DNA from 4 places in the Streptomyces sp. NPDC031466 genome. Region 1 is predicted to be linked to each of the others. Evidence: riboswitches for the same ligand, from Rfam matches in the RefSeq annotation. Region 1 holds a riboswitch; each other region holds the start of a gene.
What was found. A riboswitch is a leader RNA that binds a small molecule or an ion and turns the genes downstream of it on or off. The one in region 1 is predicted to bind cobalamin.
Positions count from the first base shown of each region.

Region 2: linked by a shared signal. The riboswitch ahead of ACZ5GP_RS04200 (ABC transporter substrate-binding protein) and the one ahead of cobN (cobaltochelatase subunit CobN) in region 1 are both predicted to bind cobalamin.
Region 3: linked by a shared signal. The riboswitch ahead of ACZ5GP_RS23485 (ribonucleoside-diphosphate reductase subunit alpha) and the one ahead of cobN (cobaltochelatase subunit CobN) in region 1 are both predicted to bind cobalamin.
Region 4: linked by a shared signal. The riboswitch ahead of ACZ5GP_RS09745 (energy-coupling factor ABC transporter permease) and the one ahead of cobN (cobaltochelatase subunit CobN) in region 1 are both predicted to bind cobalamin.

Region 1 covers NZ_JBVIJT010000011.1:300,202-304,274, forward strand. The annotation lists gene ACZ5GP_RS27675 (precorrin-8X methylmutase) at 1-185, opposite strand, end outside; gene ACZ5GP_RS27680 (cobalamin biosynthesis protein CobG) at 197-1,648, opposite strand; cobalamin riboswitch at 1,763-1,882, shown strand; gene cobN (cobaltochelatase subunit CobN) at 1,926-4,073, shown strand, end outside.
Region 2 covers NZ_JBVIJT010000002.1:305,730-309,802, reverse strand. The annotation lists gene ACZ5GP_RS04205 (FecCD family ABC transporter permease) at 1-841, opposite strand, end outside; gene ACZ5GP_RS04200 (ABC transporter substrate-binding protein) at 838-1,881, opposite strand; cobalamin riboswitch at 1,948-2,132, opposite strand; gene ACZ5GP_RS04195 (VOC family protein) at 2,140-2,598, opposite strand; gene ACZ5GP_RS04190 (helix-turn-helix domain-containing protein) at 2,604-3,464, opposite strand; gene ACZ5GP_RS04185 (haloacid dehalogenase-like hydrolase) at 3,709-4,073, shown strand, end outside.
Region 3 covers NZ_JBVIJT010000009.1:206,138-210,210, reverse strand. The annotation lists gene mctP (monocarboxylate uptake permease MctP) at 1-1,173, shown strand, start outside; gene ACZ5GP_RS23490 (GNAT family N-acetyltransferase) at 1,262-1,765, shown strand; cobalamin riboswitch at 1,828-1,950, shown strand; gene ACZ5GP_RS23485 (ribonucleoside-diphosphate reductase subunit alpha) at 2,084-4,073, shown strand, end outside.
Region 4 covers NZ_JBVIJT010000004.1:208,185-212,257, reverse strand. The annotation lists gene ACZ5GP_RS09760 (oxygenase MpaB family protein) at 1-515, opposite strand, end outside; gene ACZ5GP_RS09755 (polyprenyl synthetase family protein) at 600-1,655, opposite strand; gene ACZ5GP_RS09750 (polyprenyl synthetase) at 1,645-1,923, opposite strand; cobalamin riboswitch at 2,190-2,373, shown strand; gene ACZ5GP_RS09745 (energy-coupling factor ABC transporter permease) at 2,404-3,159, shown strand; gene ACZ5GP_RS09740 (energy-coupling factor ABC transporter substrate-binding protein) at 3,159-3,533, shown strand; gene cbiQ (cobalt ECF transporter T component CbiQ) at 3,540-4,073, shown strand, end outside.

The DNA of each region.
Region 1 (4,073 bases):
GCGTCGGCCACCACCCGCGGGCTGAAGGCGAGGTCGCGGACGAGGTCGACCATCCCGCAGGCGTGGATCATCCGCACCGCGACCTGGCTGATGTCGGCGGGCAGACCGGCGAGGTCCGCTTCCGCGCGGATGGTGGCAAAGGACTCGCGGTAGATCGCCGCGCCGTCCTTCTCGTAGTCGAACACTGTGCTCTCGCTCATCTCGTGGCCGTTGTGGTGGTGGTTGCGGATGTCGTACGTGCTGTCGTGACCGTCTCGGTCAATGTCCCGCCGCTCACGGGTGCCGTGCTGCCGCCGGTGCGCACGCTCACCTCGTAGCGCCCCTCTCCGGTGGCGAGTACGTCCACCCAGTCGCCGCGCGGATGTCCGCACCGGCGCTCGCAGCCGGACCAGTGGACGGGCAGGCCCCCGGCGCCGGGGACGGCGTCCGCGCGGACGTCGGCGAGGGACTTGGCGCAGCCGGGGCGTCCGGTGCAGGCGCCGACGCCGAGCCAGGGCGAGCGGGGGTCGGTGAGGAAACCGGCGTCGGCCAGTGCGCGCAGCCGCTCGCGCGCGGCGGCCTCGTCCGCGAAGCCCGGGACGACGAAGCCGCGCCACGGGGTGACCCGGATCTCCCCGCCGGGCGCGGGAAGCAGGGCACGCCACTGGGCAGCGCTCACCCGGCCGAGCCGGGCACTCACCACGACCGCGTACCCCAGGTCGGCGTCACCGATGACGCCGGGGGCGGGCGGGGCGGCGGCCGACGGGGCGCTGGGCGCGGGGGGTGCGGGCGGCGCGGAGGCAAGGGTGGACGGGATGGACGACCCGGACGCCGCGGAGGTCTCCGTCAGCCCAGAAGCCGCCCCGGCCGGCGGTCGCCCGGCGGAAGGGAACCCGCTCGGCGAGGCGTCCGGCGTCACGGGCTCCGTCGTGAGGCCCGCCGCCGCCAACGCCTCCGCCAGGTCCACGCCCCGCCCGGCCGGCAGTTCCGTCACCCGCCACGCGCCGTTGCCCGCCTCGCGGGCCGCGGCGAGGAAGGCCCCGGCCGCGGCGAGGGCGGCGCGCGGGGCGTCGGGGCCCGGGAGCCGCCGGGCGCTGTCCCCGACGCGTACCAGCGCCGTACCGCCCGATTCTGCGATCAAGGTCACATCGCCGCCGAGCCCGGCGGCATCCCCGCGCCCGTCGTCGAGAACGAAGAGGAAACGGCCGGAAAGCGCTGTCGTCCAGTCCTGCCCGCACAGGAGCCCATCCAGCTCGCGGGCCCACAACTGCACGTCGGCGTGGCCGAGTCGGTCGAGTCCCGCCAGCGGGGAGGCCACGATGTTCCGGACGCGCTCGTGGCGTTCGGAGGGCAGCAGGCCGGCGTCCGCGAGGAGCGCGGAGAGTTCGCCGCCGCAGCTCTCGCCGAGGCCGCGCAGCTCGATGTTGCCGCGCGAGGTGATGCTGTGGTTCCCGTCCGCGAGACGCTCGGCCGCGTTGGCCAGCGCCAGCGCCTGACGTACCGTCAAAAGTCCTGCGGGCAGCCGGAGTCGGGCCAGCGCGCCGTCGTCGGCGCGGTGCAGACGCAGGGCCCCGGGACAGGCGTCGCCCCGGTCGCGCACCCGATCACGTAGGGGGGATTCGCCCTGGTTCATGGAAGGTGCTCGGCTGGGCGGCATGGCGGCGAGCATACCCACGCCGATCCGGCCGGTCGCCTCCCGAGACGGGCCGTCCCGGCAGGCGGCCGCCCCACCGGCGGCGGGCAGGACTTACTATGCAGGCGGCGGCCCGCCAGGTCCGCCGACGCCAGCGACGGCGTGGGTCCACCAGGACCCGAGGGAGGAAGGCCGGTGCGAATCCGGCGCGGTCCCGCCACTGTGAGCCCCACCGAGGTGGGGCGAGCCAGGAACTCCTGCCGTCCATACGACCACCCGGGGCGCGGACACCCCGAGGAAGGCCTGCGCCCGCATGCTTCTGCTGCTGTCGACCTCCGACACCGACCTGCTCAGCGCCCGCGCGGCGGGGGGTCCGGTCGACTACCGGTTCGCCAACCCCTCCCGCCTGGACCTCGCCGAGCTGCCCTCGCTCCTGGAGGGCGCCGACCTCGTCGTCGTACGCCTCCTCGGCGGTGTCCGCGCCTGGCAGGACGGGCTCGACCAGCTCATCGCCAGCGGTCTGCCGGTGGTCGTGCTCACCGGCGAACAGGCACCCGACGCCCAGCTCATGGCCTCCTCGACGGTGCCCGTCGGCATCGCGGCCGAGGCCCACGCCTACCTCGCGCACGGCGGCCCCGCGAACCTGGAGCAGCTGGCCCGCTTCCTCTCCGACACCGTGCTGCTCACCGGCCACGGCTTCGACCCGCCGGCGCCCGCGCCGTCCTGGGGCCCGCTGGAGCGCGCCGCCCGCGACATCGAGGGCCCGACGGTCGCGGTGCTGTACTACCGCGCCCACCACATGAGCGGCAACACCGCGTTCATCGACGACCTGTGCGGTGCCATCGAGGACGCGGGCGCCCGCCCGATGCCGCTGTACGTGGCCTCGCTGCGCGCCCCCGAGCCCGAGCTGATCGACGCGCTGCGCCCCGCCGACGCCATCGTCACGACGGTCCTCGCCGCCGGTGGCACCAAGCCCGCCGAGGCCTCCGCGGGCGGTGACGACGAGTCGTGGGACGCAGGCGCGCTGACCGGGCTCGACGTGCCGATCCTCCAGGCGCTGTGCCTGACCGGGTCGCGTTCGGCCTGGGAGGAGAACGACGAGGGCGTCTCGCCGCTCGACGCCGCGAGCCAGATCGCGGTCCCGGAGTTCGACGGACGCCTCATCACCGTGCCGTTCTCGTTCAAGGAGATCGACGAGGACGGGCTCCCCGCCTATGTCGCCGACGCCGAGCGGGCGGCCCGGGTCGCCGGGATCGCCGTACGCCACGCACGCCTGAGGCACATCCCGGCCGCCGACAAGCGCCTCGCGCTGGTGCTCTCCGCGTACCCGACCAAGCACTCGCGGATCGGCAACGCGGTAGGCCTGGACACCCCCGCCTCCGCCGTCGCGCTGCTGCGCAGGCTGCGCGCCGAGGGTTACGACTTCGGCCCCGAGGCCGACATCCCCGGCCTCGTCTCGGGCGACGGCGACGAGCTGATCCGCGCGCTGATCGACGCGGGTGGCCACGACCAGGAATGGCTCACCGAGGAGCAGCTGGCCGCCAACCCCGTCCGCATCCCGGCCGCCGCCTACAAGCGCTGGTACGCGACGCTGCCGCAGGAGCTGCGGGACTCCGTCGAGCAGCACTGGGGGCCGCCGCCCGGCGAGATGTTCCTGGACCGCTCGCGGGTGGGCGACGGCGGCGACCCGGAGGGCGACATCGTGCTGGCCGCCCTGCGGCGCGGCAATCTGCTCATCCTCATCCAGCCGCCGCGCGGCTTCGGCGAGAACCCCATCGCGATCTACCACGACCCCGATCTGCCGCCTTCCCACCACTACTTGGCGGCCTACCGCTGGATCGCGGCCCCCGCGGCCGACGGCGGCTTCGGCGCCGACGCGATGGTCCACCTCGGCAAGCACGGCAACCTGGAGTGGCTGCCCGGCAAGAACGCGGGCCTCTCGGCGGCCTGCGGCCCCGACGCCGCGCTCGGCGACCTGCCGCTGATCTACCCGTTCCTGGTCAACGACCCGGGCGAGGGCACGCAGGCCAAGCGCCGCGTGCACGCCACGCTCATCGACCACCTCGTGCCGCCCATGGCCCGCGCCGACTCCTACGGCGACATCGCGCGCCTGGAGCAGCTCCTGGACGAGTACGCGCAGATCAGCTCGATGGACCCGGCGAAGCTGCCCGCGATCCGGGCGCAGATCTGGACGCTCATCCAGGCCGCGAAGCTCGACCACGACCTGGGCCTGGAGGACCGCCCGGACGACGACGGCTTCGACGACTTCCTCCTCCATGTCGACGGCTGGCTCTGCGAGATCAAGGACATGCAGATCCGCGACGGCCTGCACGTCCTCGGCACCGCCCCGGCGGGCGGCGACCGCGTCAACCTCGTCCTCGCCGTCCTGCGCGCCCGCCAGATCTGGGGCGGCACCTCCGCCCTGCCCGGTCTGCGCGAGGCGCTCGGCCTGGACGAGTCC
Region 2 (4,073 bases), on a different contig from region 1:
CGAAGGCGCGGGCCGCGTGCGGCAGGACCAGGCCCACGAAACCGATGGCGCCCGCCGAGCTGACCAGCGCGGCGGTCAGCAGCGCCGTCACGCAGAGCAGCACGAGCCGGGTGCGCGCCACGTGCACGCCCAGTGTCGCCGCCGCCTCCTGGCCGAACGCAAACGCGTCGAGCGTACGGGCGTGGCCGAGGCAGACGGCCAGCGCCACGGCGAGGACGGCGGCGCACAGCCACACGTCCGTCCAGCCCGCCCCGCTGAGCGAGCCCAGCAGCCAGAACAGCACGCCCCTGGTGGTCTCCGCGTCACCCGCCGTGAGGATGACGAACGACGTCAGCGCGGAGAAGAGCTGCAGCGCGGCCACGCCGGACAGCACCACCCGGTCCGTCGTCCCGCCCAGCGTGTGGCTCAGGAGCAGGACGAGCGCGAAGGACAGGAGCGCGCCCACGAAGGCGCCCGCCGAGATGGACACCGCTCCCCCGCCCACCCCGAGGACGACGACCGCGACGGCCCCCGTGGACGCCCCGGACGACACCCCGAGCACGAAGGGGTCCGCGAGGGGGTTGCGGAGCAGGGACTGCATGACCGCCCCGCACACCGCGAGACCCGCGCCGCAGACGGCGGCGAGCAGGGTGCGGGGCATCCGCAGGTTCCAGACGATGCCGTCCCTGAGGGGGGTGAGGCGCGACTCGCCCCAGCCGAGGTGCGCGGCGAGCACCGACCACACGTCGGGGACGGAGATCTCGGCGGGGCCGATGGTGACGGCGACCGCCACGGACAGCGCGAGCGCCGCGCACGCGGCCAGCCACAGCAGCCCCTGCCGGGCGGGTGCGGCCACGCTCATGTGGTGAGCCCGAACTTCCGCAGCCCGGCCGCCACTTGCTCGATGCCGTCGACGGTACGGATCGTGGGGTTCATGGCCTGGCCGCTGAGCCGGACGTACCACTTCTTCTTTACGGCGGTCAGGTTCTTGGTCGCCGGGTTGGTCTCCAGGAACCTGATCTTCGCCTCGGCGCTCTCGGCGGACTGCGACCTGCGGGTGAGGTCGCCGATGACGAGGACGTCGGGGTCGCGGTCGGCGACGGTCTCCCAGTTGATCTGGGGCCACTCCTCGCGGGTGTCGTCGAAGACGTTCTTCGCGCCGAGTTCGCGGGTGATGATGCCGGGGGCGCCGCAGCAGCCCGCCATGTACGGGGCGTCGGAGTTGGCGAACCAGTACAGGATCGTCGCGTCGGACGCCTTGATGTCCTTCGTGGCCTTCGCGACGCGGCCCTTCAGGTCGGCGATCAGCCGCTCGCCGCGCTGTCGCACGCCGAACACCTTCGCCAGGTCGCGGATCTCGCCGTAGACGGTGTCCATGGTGAGGGTCCGCACGCGTTTGCCGTCGCCGCCGCCGTCGTTGTCCTTGCCCGCGCAGTCGGTGGGCGAGACGTAGACGGGCACGCCGAGGTCGGTGAACTTCGCGCGGTCGGCGACGCCGCCCTTGCCGACGGTGTAGAGGAAGGAGGCGCTGACGAAGTCCGGTTCCTTGGCAAGGACCTTCTCCAGGGAGGGGTAGCGGTCGGCGAGCCGCTCCACCTTCGCGTTGTCCTTCTCCAGGTTCTTCGCGACCGGGTCGGTCCAGGTGCCGGTGCCGGCCATGCGGTCGGCGAGCCCGAGGGAGAGCAGGATCTCCGTGGAGCCCTGGTCGAGCGAGACGGCGCGCTGGGGCGGGGCCGTGACCTGCACGTTTTTGCCGCAGGAGGCGACGGTGACGGGGTAGCCGTCGGCGCCTTTGCCCGCGGGCTCCGGTGCCGAGCCGCCGCCGCAGGCGCTGAGCGCGAGCGTGCCGGCCGTGAGGAGTCCGGCACAGCGCAGGACGGGTGTACGGGCTTTCGAGGACACGCGATCCCTTGGGTGTCACGGCTCATACGCGGAGCCTGGTCTGCGTCACGACCTTCGCCGCCCGGTGTGCGGGCGAAGGCGCCAGCAGGTCTTCGGACTCGGGATCGACCGGGCGGGGCGCCTTCCCGGGCGTCGTGAGACGCCCAGTGGCCGTGGCCCCGCCCGTCCCCCTCACCGCTGCGCGTCAGTTCCGGATTCGCACCGGATTCCCTGGCCCAGGTGTGGGTTTGACTGGCTTGCGCAAGTTATCACGCGTGCTCACGGGGTCGGTCCGGGCCTCGGCTCGCCCCGGTAGGAGCCGAAGGACCAGTGGTTTCCCTCTGGGTCCGCGACGGCGAACTCGCGGCCGCCGTACGGTTTGTCCTCGATCTCGGCGATGACCCGCACGCCCGCCTCGGTGAGGCGGCGGTACAGGTCCTCCACCCGGTCGGTGACGACGTAGGCGCTCGCGGTGCCGGGTGTGCCGCAGGTGCCCTCGGTGGCGGGGTCGTGGGAGCCGAGCATGACGCCGCCGCCCTCGGGCCAGTCGAGCTGGGCGTGGACGACGCGGCCGCCGTCCTCGTAGACGGCCGTGCGCAGGAAGCCGACGGTGCCGACGAGGAAGTCGATCAGCGCGGGGGCGTCCTCGGCCTGGAGGCCCGGCCAGATGGTGGGGGCCGGCGCGGCGGGGGCGGGGGGCGGTGTGGGGTTGGGTGTGGGGTTCGGTGTGGTGTTCATGTCCTTCACTCTTCGCCCTCGCCGTGTGCCCCGGCTTGGATGTTCCGGCACTCTTCGGCGAGCCAGCCGGTCGGGCTCGTCCCCGTGTACTGGCGGAAGTCGCGTACGAGGTGGGAGTGGTCGCAGTAGCCGGTGTCGGCCGCGACCCGGGCGAGGTTCGGCGGGCCGCCCGCCGCGACGGCGCGGACCACGGCGTCCTTCGCGTGCTGGAAGCGCATCAGGCGGGCGGCCTGCTTGGGGCTCAGCCCGGTCTCGGCGCGGAAGAGCGCGGTCAGGCGGCGTTCGCTGAGCGCGACGTGCCGGGACAGGGCGCCCAGCGTGCCCGCGCCGCGGTGCCGGGCCAGCCAGGCCCAGGCCTCGGCGACCTCGGGGCGTACGGACCCGGCGGTCCGTTCGGTGGCCGCGCGCCGCCGCAGGTAGGCGGACAGGGCGGCGAAGCGGTCCTCCCAGTGGTCCAGCTCGCACAGCCGCTCGCGGAGGTCGGCGGCGCGCTCGCCGAACACGTCGGTGCCGGCGACGACGGGCTGTCCGGTCAGCGCTCCGGCGGGCAGGCCGAGGAGGGCGCGGGCCGCCAGCGGGTGCACGGCGAGCTGGATGCCCGCCTCGTGCTCGGGCTGGACGACGTACACGGGGCTCTGGTGCAGGCCGCCCACGACGATGTCGGTGCGGGCGGCGTCCGCGCCGCTCGCCTGGTCGGGGGTGTCGCCGCCGGCGATGGTGCCGTCCAGCGAGAAGATCACCGTCAGGTGGGGCGAGGGCAGGCCCCGGTGCAGGGCGGGGCGCTGTCCCGCGGTGCGGTAGCCGACCGCGGAGACGACCATGCCGTCGAGCCGGGGGACGGCTCTGACGAACTCACGGGAGCCCATGCGGCCAGTATGGGCGATGTGATCGCCGTCCGCTGCGGGCCCCTCCCGGCACCCGCCGCCCCCGCCCTTGCCCGCCGCTCTCCCGGGCCCGGCGTCCCTCTCCGCTACCCGCCTCCGCCTCCCCCCATGCCGCCGCCGCACGGTGACGTCGATCATGGGAATCGGCCCCCGGGGGCCCATAGAGTTGCGCGCCGCTCCGAACGGGGCGCACTCCGCTCGCAGGGAACGGCAGGGACACAGAGACATGGCAGCAGTACGGGTGAAGAGCAGGCCGGCCCTCATCGCCACCGTGGGCGCGCTGGCCGCCGCCGTCCTCGCGGGCAGCGCGCTGTGGCCGACGAACGAGGCGTCCGCCGCCGACACCTCGGCGGCCACCGCCCGCGAGCTGTCGCACTGGCCGAAGCCCGTCGCGAAGCGGCTCGGCGAGGTCATCGCCGCGAACGACCACAAGGGCGCGTACGCCGTCTTCGACGCGGACAACACGACGTACCGCAACGACCTGGAGGAGTCGCTGCTGCCCTTCCTGGAGATGAAGGGTGTCCTGACCCGCAAGACCATGGACCCGTCCCTGAAGGTCATCCCCTTCAAGGACAAGGCCGGGCACAAGGA
Region 3 (4,073 bases), on a different contig from region 1:
GCCGTCCTTGACGTCATGGGCGTCGGCGGCGGCCCGGACACCAACTGGTTCGTCAAGGACCTGCCGCTACTGATCGCCTTCGCGGTGCTCGCCGCGTACACCTACTCCTCGGGGCTGCGCGCACCCGCGCTGATCGCGTTCGTGAAGGACGGTCTGATCTACCTCGTCATCGTCGTCGCGATCATCTACATCCCGATCAAGCTCGGCGGCTTCGACGACATCTTCGCCAAGGCCGGTGACGCCTTCGCGCAGACCAACCCGGCGACCGGCAAGCCGCGCGGCGCGCTCGCGCCCGCCGAGGCCGGCCAGTGGACGTACGCGACGCTCGCGCTCGGCTCGGCCCTCGCGCTGTTCATGTACCCGCACTCGATCACCGCGACGCTCTCCTCCAGGAGCCGCGACGTGATCCGCCGCAACACCACCATCCTGCCGCTGTACTCGCTGATGCTCGGCCTGCTCGCCCTGCTCGGCTTCATGGCGATCGCGGCCGGGATCAAGGTGGACAACGGCCAGCTGGCGATCCCCCAGCTCTTCGAGACCATGTTCCCCGACTGGTTCACGGGCGTGGCCTTCGCGGCCATCGGCATCGGCGCGCTGGTCCCCGCGGCCATCATGTCCATCGCGGCCGCGAACCTCTTCACCCGCAACATCTACAAGGACTTCCTCAAGCCCGACGCGACGCCCGAGCAGGAGACCAAGGTCTCCAAGCTGGTCTCGCTGCTGGTGAAGGTGGGCGCGCTGGTCTTCGTCCTCACCATGGACAAGACCGTCGCGATCAACTTCCAGCTCCTGGGCGGCATCTGGATCCTCCAGACCATGCCCGCCCTGGTCGGCGGCCTGTTCACCCGCTGGTTCCACCGCTGGGCGCTGCTCGCGGGCTGGGCGGTCGGCATGGTCTACGGCACGCTGGCCGCCTACGGTGTCGCCTCGCCGACGCAGAAGCACTTCGGCGGCTCGTCCGACTCGATCCCGGGCATCGGCGAGATCGGCTACATCGGCCTCACCGCGTTCGTCCTGAACGTGCTCGTGACGGTGGTCCTCACCTTCGCCATGCGGGCGCTGAAGGCCCCCGACGGCATCGACGAGACCTCCCCCGAGGACTACACCGCGGACGCGGGTGACCCCGGCGTCGTCGAGGAGCTGCCGCCGGCGACGGCGGGCGCCGCGCACTGAACACGACCCCGTGACGCAGGGCCGCATGACGAAGGGCCGCCGGAAATTCGGCGGCCCTTCGCCGTGCCCGTGCTGCACACTGCGCCGCATGGACAACACCACCCTCACGATCAGACCCGCACACCCCGACGAGTACGAGGCGCTCGGCGCCCTCACCGCACAGGCCTATCTCGCCGACGGCCACCTGGACTTCGGGGCGGACGACCCCTACCTCGCGGTGCTGCGCGACGTGGCGGCGCGCGCGGCCGCCGCCGAGGTCCTGGTGGCCGCGGCGGACGGGAAGGCGCTCGGCTGCGTCACCTACGTGCCGTCCGGCGGCCCGATGGCGGACATCGCCCGCGCCGGCGAGGCCGAGATCCGCATGCTGGCCGTCTCCCCCGAGGCCCGCGGCAGAGGCGTCGGCGAGACGCTCGTACGGGAGTGCGTGCGGCGCTCCAAGGACGCGGGCCGCACCGGGCTCGTCCTGTCCACCCAGACGTCGATGCACACCGCCCACCGGCTGTACGAGCGCCTGGGCTTCCGGCGCGCGCCCGAACGCGACTGGAGGCCCATCGAGACGGTGCCGCTGTTGGCGTACACGCTGACGCTGTAGGCGCCGCCCCCCGCGAGCCGACACAAGATGTGGGCCCGCCTCCAAGGCCCGGCACAAGATGTATGCTCGTGCTCGCTGTCGCCGCAGGGGAATCCGGTGCAAGTCCGGAACTGTCCCGCAACGGTGCATGTGTACGCATTCGGCGTACGCGGAGTCCGAGGACCTGCCGGCAGCGCACCCGTACCGTCCGGTCCGGGTGCCGACCGTCCGGGCCTCGTGGAGTGGGCCGGTGGACGCGGTACGCCGCCCTGCCCGGGTGCGCCCGTGTGCGCCCATCCCTCCCCCCTGGCCCAGAGCCGAGCGAGGGAGTGCCCCCACGTGACCATCGCGCCTGCCGAACCCGCGTCAGCGCCGTCGACGCCCACCGCCCAGGGTGCCGAAGGAACCGACGGGCCGGGGACCGCGCTGCTGCGCACCCTGACCGACCTCACCGCCGACCTGCCCGACGCCGACCCCGGCCGGGTGGCCGCCGCCGCGCTGCGCGGCCGCTCGGCGCGGGCCGACGAGGCCGAGCTGCGGGAGCTGGCCACCGAGGCGGCCGCGGGGCTCATCTCCGAGGACCCGGCGTACTCCAAGCTGGCGGCACGGCTCCTGTCGATCGGCATCCGCGAGGAGGCGGCGACGCAGGGCGTGCGCTCCTTCACCGACTCCGTCGCGGTCGGCCACCGCGAGGGCCTGATCGCCGACCGCACGGCGTCCTTCGTGACCGAACACGCGGCCCGGCTCGACGCGCTGGTGGAGGGCGCGCTCGCCGACGGCGCCGACTTCCGCTTCGAGTACTTCGGCCTGCGCACCCTGCACAGCCGCTATCTGCTGCGCCACCCGATCACCCGGCAGGTCATCGAGACCCCGCAGCACTTCATGCTGCGCGTCGCGAGCGGCCTGGCGGAGGACGGCAGCGAGCGCGCGCTCGACGAGGTCGCCGCGCTGTACCGCCTGATGAGCCGCCTGGACTATCTGCCGTCCTCGCCGACGCTCTTCAACTCCGGTACCCGCCACCCGCAGATGTCCTCCTGCTACCTCCTCGACTCCCCGCTGGACGAGCTGGACTCCATCTACGACCGCTACCACCAGGTCGCACGGCTCTCCAAGCACGCGGGCGGCATCGGCCTGTCCTACTCCCGCGTCCGCTCCCGGGGTTCGCTCATCCGCGGCACGAACGGGCACTCCAACGGCATCGTGCCGTTCCTGAAGACCCTGGACGCCTCGGTCGCCGCCGTGAACCAGGGCGGCCGGCGCAAGGGCGCCGCCGCGGTCTACCTGGAGACGTGGCACTCCGACATCGAGGAGTTCCTGGAGCTGCGCGACAACACCGGTGAGGACGCGCGCCGCACGCACAACCTCAACCTCGCGCACTGGATCCCGGACGAGTTCATGCGCCGGGTCGCCGCCGACCAGGACTGGTCGCTGTTCTCCCCGGCCGACGTGCCCGAGCTGGTCGACCTGTGGGGCGAGGAGTTCGACGCCGCCTACCGCGAGGCCGAGGCCGCCGGGCTCGCGAAGAAGACCATCCCGGCCCGCGACCTGTACGGCCGCATGATGCGCACCCTCGCGCAGACCGGCAACGGCTGGATGACGTTCAAGGACGCCGCCAACCGCACCGCCAACCAGACGGCGGAGCCCGGCCACACCGTGCACTCCTCCAACCTCTGCACGGAGATCCTGGAGGTCACGGACGACGGCGAGACGGCCGTGTGCAACCTCGGCTCGGTGAACCTCGGCGCCTTCGTGGACACGGCGAGCGGCGACATCGACTGGGAGCGCCTCGACGAGACCGTCCGCACCGCCGTCACCTTCCTCGACCGCGTCGTGGACATCAACTTCTACCCGACCGAGCAGGCCGGGCGCTCCAACGCCAAGTGGCGCCCGGTGGGCCTCGGCGCGATGGGCCTCCAGGACGTCTTCTTCCGGCTGAAGCTGCCCTTCGACTCCCCCGAGGCGCGTGCGCTCTCCACCCGCATCGCCGAGCGGATCATGCTCGCCGCGTACGAGGCCTCCGCCGACCTCGCCGTCCGCAACGGCCCGCTGCCCGCCTGGGAGAAGACCCGCACCGCGCGGGGCGTGCTGCACCCGGACCACTACGGCGTCGAGCTGACCTGGCCCGAGCGGTGGGCGGCCCTGCGGGAACGTATCGCCGAGACCGGCATGCGCAACTCGCTGCTGCTGGCCATCGCGCCGACCGCCACCATCGCCTCCATCGCGGGCGTGTACGAGTGCATCGAGCCGCAGGTCTCCAACCTCTTCAAGCGCGAGACGCTCAGCGGGGAGTTCCTCCAGGTCAACGCCTACCTCGTGCAGGAGCTGAAGC
Region 4 (4,073 bases), on a different contig from region 1:
TCCCAGCGGTTCTCCCGCTTGAGGTGATGCCGGATGGAGGCGTGCAGCAGCCGGACCTTCTGCGCGGCCGGGATGAAACGGCTGCCCGCCTCGAAGGCGTCGGGCCGCATCAGGTAGACGGTGAACTGGCCCGTCTCCGCCATCCGCCTGGAGGGGTACGCCAGTCCGTGGGTCGTCGACAGCAGCTTCGCCACGACCGGCACGACGTAGCAGGCGGGCATGGAGGCGAAGGACAGGGCCGTGGAGATGTGCACGTTGTTGTCGATGAAGAACAGCCGGGCCTTCTCCATCTCGCCCCAGTCCACCCACGGCGGGGGATGGCTGGTGGCCGCCAGATAGTCCCTGGCGACGTCCGGCAGCCCGTCCGGCAGGGGAGAGCCGGCGGTGGAGACGTAACGCATCAACGTGTTGAACTTGCCGACCTCCCCGCGCTCGAAGAGCGTGGCGACGGTGGCATCGGCCAGTTCGTCCCCGGGTTCGCGCAAGGCGTTCATCGATGCCTCGGTGTACAGCATGACAGGGTTCCTCGTCTTCCAAGGTGATGGCCACGGCCGAGGGAGGCAGGCCGAGGACCGGGTGGCCGCCGTCCCACGCGGGGGTCAGGACAGGCGGGCCGCCGCCGCATGCGCCAGATCGGTCAAGGCCTTGGCGGCGGGTGTCGGCAGGTCCGCTTCGTGCAGGGCGTCCAGGGCCTCCTCGACCCGGACGGAGATCATGTCCTCGATACGGTCGGGCGCCCCGAGCGCGCACATCACCTCGCGGACGGCGTGCAGATCCGCCGCGCCCGGATCGGGCCGGCCCAGCAGGGCACGCAGTTGATCCCGTTGACCGGCTCCGGCCAGGCGCCAGGTCTCGGCCAGCAGGGCCGTCGGCCGGTGCCCGCGCACGTCGTCGGCGTTGGCCTTGCCGGTGCGCTCGGGGCTGCCGAACAGGCCGAGCAGGTCGTCGCGCAACTGGAACGCCTCACCCAGCGGCAGGCCGTACGCGGTGTAGCCCGCCCGCAGCCGGCCGGCCGCACCCGCCAGCGCCCCGCCGATCAACAGGGGCTGCTCGACGGTGTACTTGGCGGTCTTGTACCGGATCACCTTCAGCGAGGCCGCGGTGTCGGGGTCGGCTCCTGTGCGTAGGATCTCCAGGCACTCGCCCGCGATCAGCTCCCGGGCCAGCGCCGACCACAGGGGGCGGGCCCGGGCCAGATAGGCGGCGGGCAGACCACTGGCGGCGAACAGCTGCCCGGCGAGCCCCATCAGCAGATCGCCCACCAGCATCGCCAGCGACCTGCCGTCGGCCGACGCGCGGGGCCGGTCGGGCACACAGCCCCGCAGGGCCACATGGGCGGTGGGGCGGCCGTGCCGCAGCGGGCTGTCGTCGATGAGGTCGTCGTGCACGACCGCGGCGGCGTGCACCAGCTCCATCGAGGCCGCCGCCCGCACCAGCGCGTCACTGTCGGGCTGGCCCACCCCGCGCCAGCCCCAGTAGCAGAAGGCCGCCCGCAGCCGCTTGCCGTCCGCGACGGCCGCCGCCAGCTGCTCGGCCACCGGATGAAGGAGGGGATCGACGTCCGCGAAGCGCTCGGCCTCCTGGCCGACGAACTCACGCAGCACCGCGTCGACGCGGTCCTTGAACCGTGCGGGTTCCCACAGGTCAGACGCCATCGGCGGCCCGCCGAGCCAGCGCGCGCCGGGCCAGGATCTCCAGGTGGGCCGGGGGCACCGCCGCGTACCGGTCCCGCACGAGGCGCCCGCGCGCCAGCAGATCGTGCTCGGCGTCCGCCGCCAGGTCCGCCGCGTCCGAGCGGTGCAGCAGCCCTCGTACCGTACCCACCGCCGTGCCCAGCGTGCTGACCCCGAGGTCGGCCAGCCCCGCCGCCAGCAGCACCGCCCGCTCGCCGAAGCCGACGATGCGGCTCGCTTCCCGCGTCATGACATTTCCCCCAGGAGGACATTCCGCCGGGGCCCATCCGCCCGGCCACCGTCTCGTGTCGCCGCTCACAGGATGACCACCCGCAGGGTGCGGCCCGGCCGAAACTCACGATCGAGTGAACGCGTCGCTCTCGTGTTGCCGACACGCCGCACGGGCGTTGCTCGAGCGAACCGGGAGTCCTCGTGGGGCCGTTCCCGCAGGGTGTCGGGCTCGTCTGACCACGATCGGAATCGCCCGGGCAAGTTGTCAGGCCCCTCCGTCGCGCACTAATGTCACCACGCCTTGGTGAACGGGAAATCCGGTGTGATGCCGGTGCGGCCCTCGCCACTGTGATCGGGAAGTCCGGCTCCAGCCCTCGCGGCAGCCACTGGGCACACATGTGCCCGGGAAGGCGGAGTCCGGTCGGTACGACCCGTCAGCCAGGAGACCGGCCAAGGCACGTTGTCCATCCACGAGGTGCTGGAGAGGGTCTGCTGAGCCATGCACATAGCCGAGGGTTTCCTCCCGCCGGCGCACGCGATCGCCTGGGGCGTAGCGTCCGCGCCGTTCGTCGTCCACGGAGTCCGTTGTCTGACCCGTGAGGTCAAGGAACACCCCGAGAGCACCCTGCTCCTGGGAGCCGCCGGGGCCTTCACCTTTGTTCTCTCCGCCCTGAAGATCCCGTCCGTGACGGGCAGTTGCTCGCACCCGACGGGCACCGGACTGGGCGCGATCCTGTTCCGGCCGCCGATCATGGCGGTGCTCGGCACCATCACACTGCTGTTCCAGGCCCTGCTGCTCGCCCACGGCGGGCTCACCACCCTGGGCGCCAACGTGTTCTCCATGGCGATCGTCGGGCCGTGGGCCGGCTACGCCGTCTACCGGCTGCTCAGGCGGTTCGACGTGCCGCTGATGGCCGCCGTGTTCTTCGGGGCCTTCGTCGCCGACCTGTCCACGTACTGCGTCACCAGTGTCCAGCTGGCCCTGGCGTTCCCGGACCCCGGCAGCGGCTTCCTCGGCGCGCTGGGCAAGTTCGGCGGGATCTTCGCCGTCACGCAGATCCCCCTCGCCGTCAGCGAGGGGCTGCTCACCGTCCTGGTCATGCGGTTGCTCGTGCAGTCCAGCAGGGGCGAACTGGCGCGGCTCGGCGTGCTGCCGCAGGCCGAACGGCCCGCCACGCCGCACGAGACCCCCGCGACGCAGGAGACCCCCGCGAAGCAGCAGGCGCACGAGACGCACAGGGAGGCCAGCGCATGATGAGCCGGAACACGAAGATCAACCTCCTGCTGCTCGTGGTCGTGGCGGCGCTCGCGGTGCTGCCCCTGGCGCTCGGGCTCGGCGACCACAAAAAGGAACCGTTCACCGGCGCCGACGCCCAGGCGGAGACGGCGATCACCGAACTCGAGCCGGACTACAAACCGTGGTTCTCACCCCTGTACGAGCCCCCCTCTGGTGAAATCGAATCCGCGCTCTTCGCCCTCCAGGCGGCCCTCGGCGCCGGCGTCCTCGCGTACTACTTCGGCCTGCGCAAGGGCCGCAGGCAGGGCGCCGAACGCCGGCAGGCACAGGAGGCCCACGCCGAGCAGCTCCCGGATGACGAGGGCGCCGAGCCCAAGACCGGGCAGCTCTGACCGGCAGTGCTGCCCATCGACGTGGCGGCGCACAGCAGTCGCTGGCGCCGCCGCCACCCCGTGGACAAGGCCGTACTCGGGCTCGGCCTCACCCTCCTCGCGATCTCCCTGCCGCCCTGGCCGGGCGCCGCCCTGGTCGCGGCCACCGCGATCGTCCTGCTGCTCGGCCCGGCGGGTGTGCCGCCGCGCAAACTGTGGCGCGCCTACCGCGTACCGCTCGGCTTCTGCGTCACCGGAGCGCTGACCCTGCTCGTCCAGCTCGGCGGCCCGGACGGGTTCGTCAGCCTTGCGGAGTCAGGGCCCGCGCGGGCGGGAGGCCTGCTCCTGCGCACCTCGGCGGCCTCGCTCGGCGTGCTCCTGTTCGCCTTCACCACCCCGATGTCGGATCTGCTGCCCCGCCTGGTCAAGGCGGGCATCCCGGCGCCCGTCGTGGACGTCGCCCTGGTGACCTACCGGATGAGCTTCCTGCTCCTGGACGCCATGACCCGCATCCGCCAGGCGCAGGCGGCACGCCTCGGCCACACCACACGGGCCGCCGCC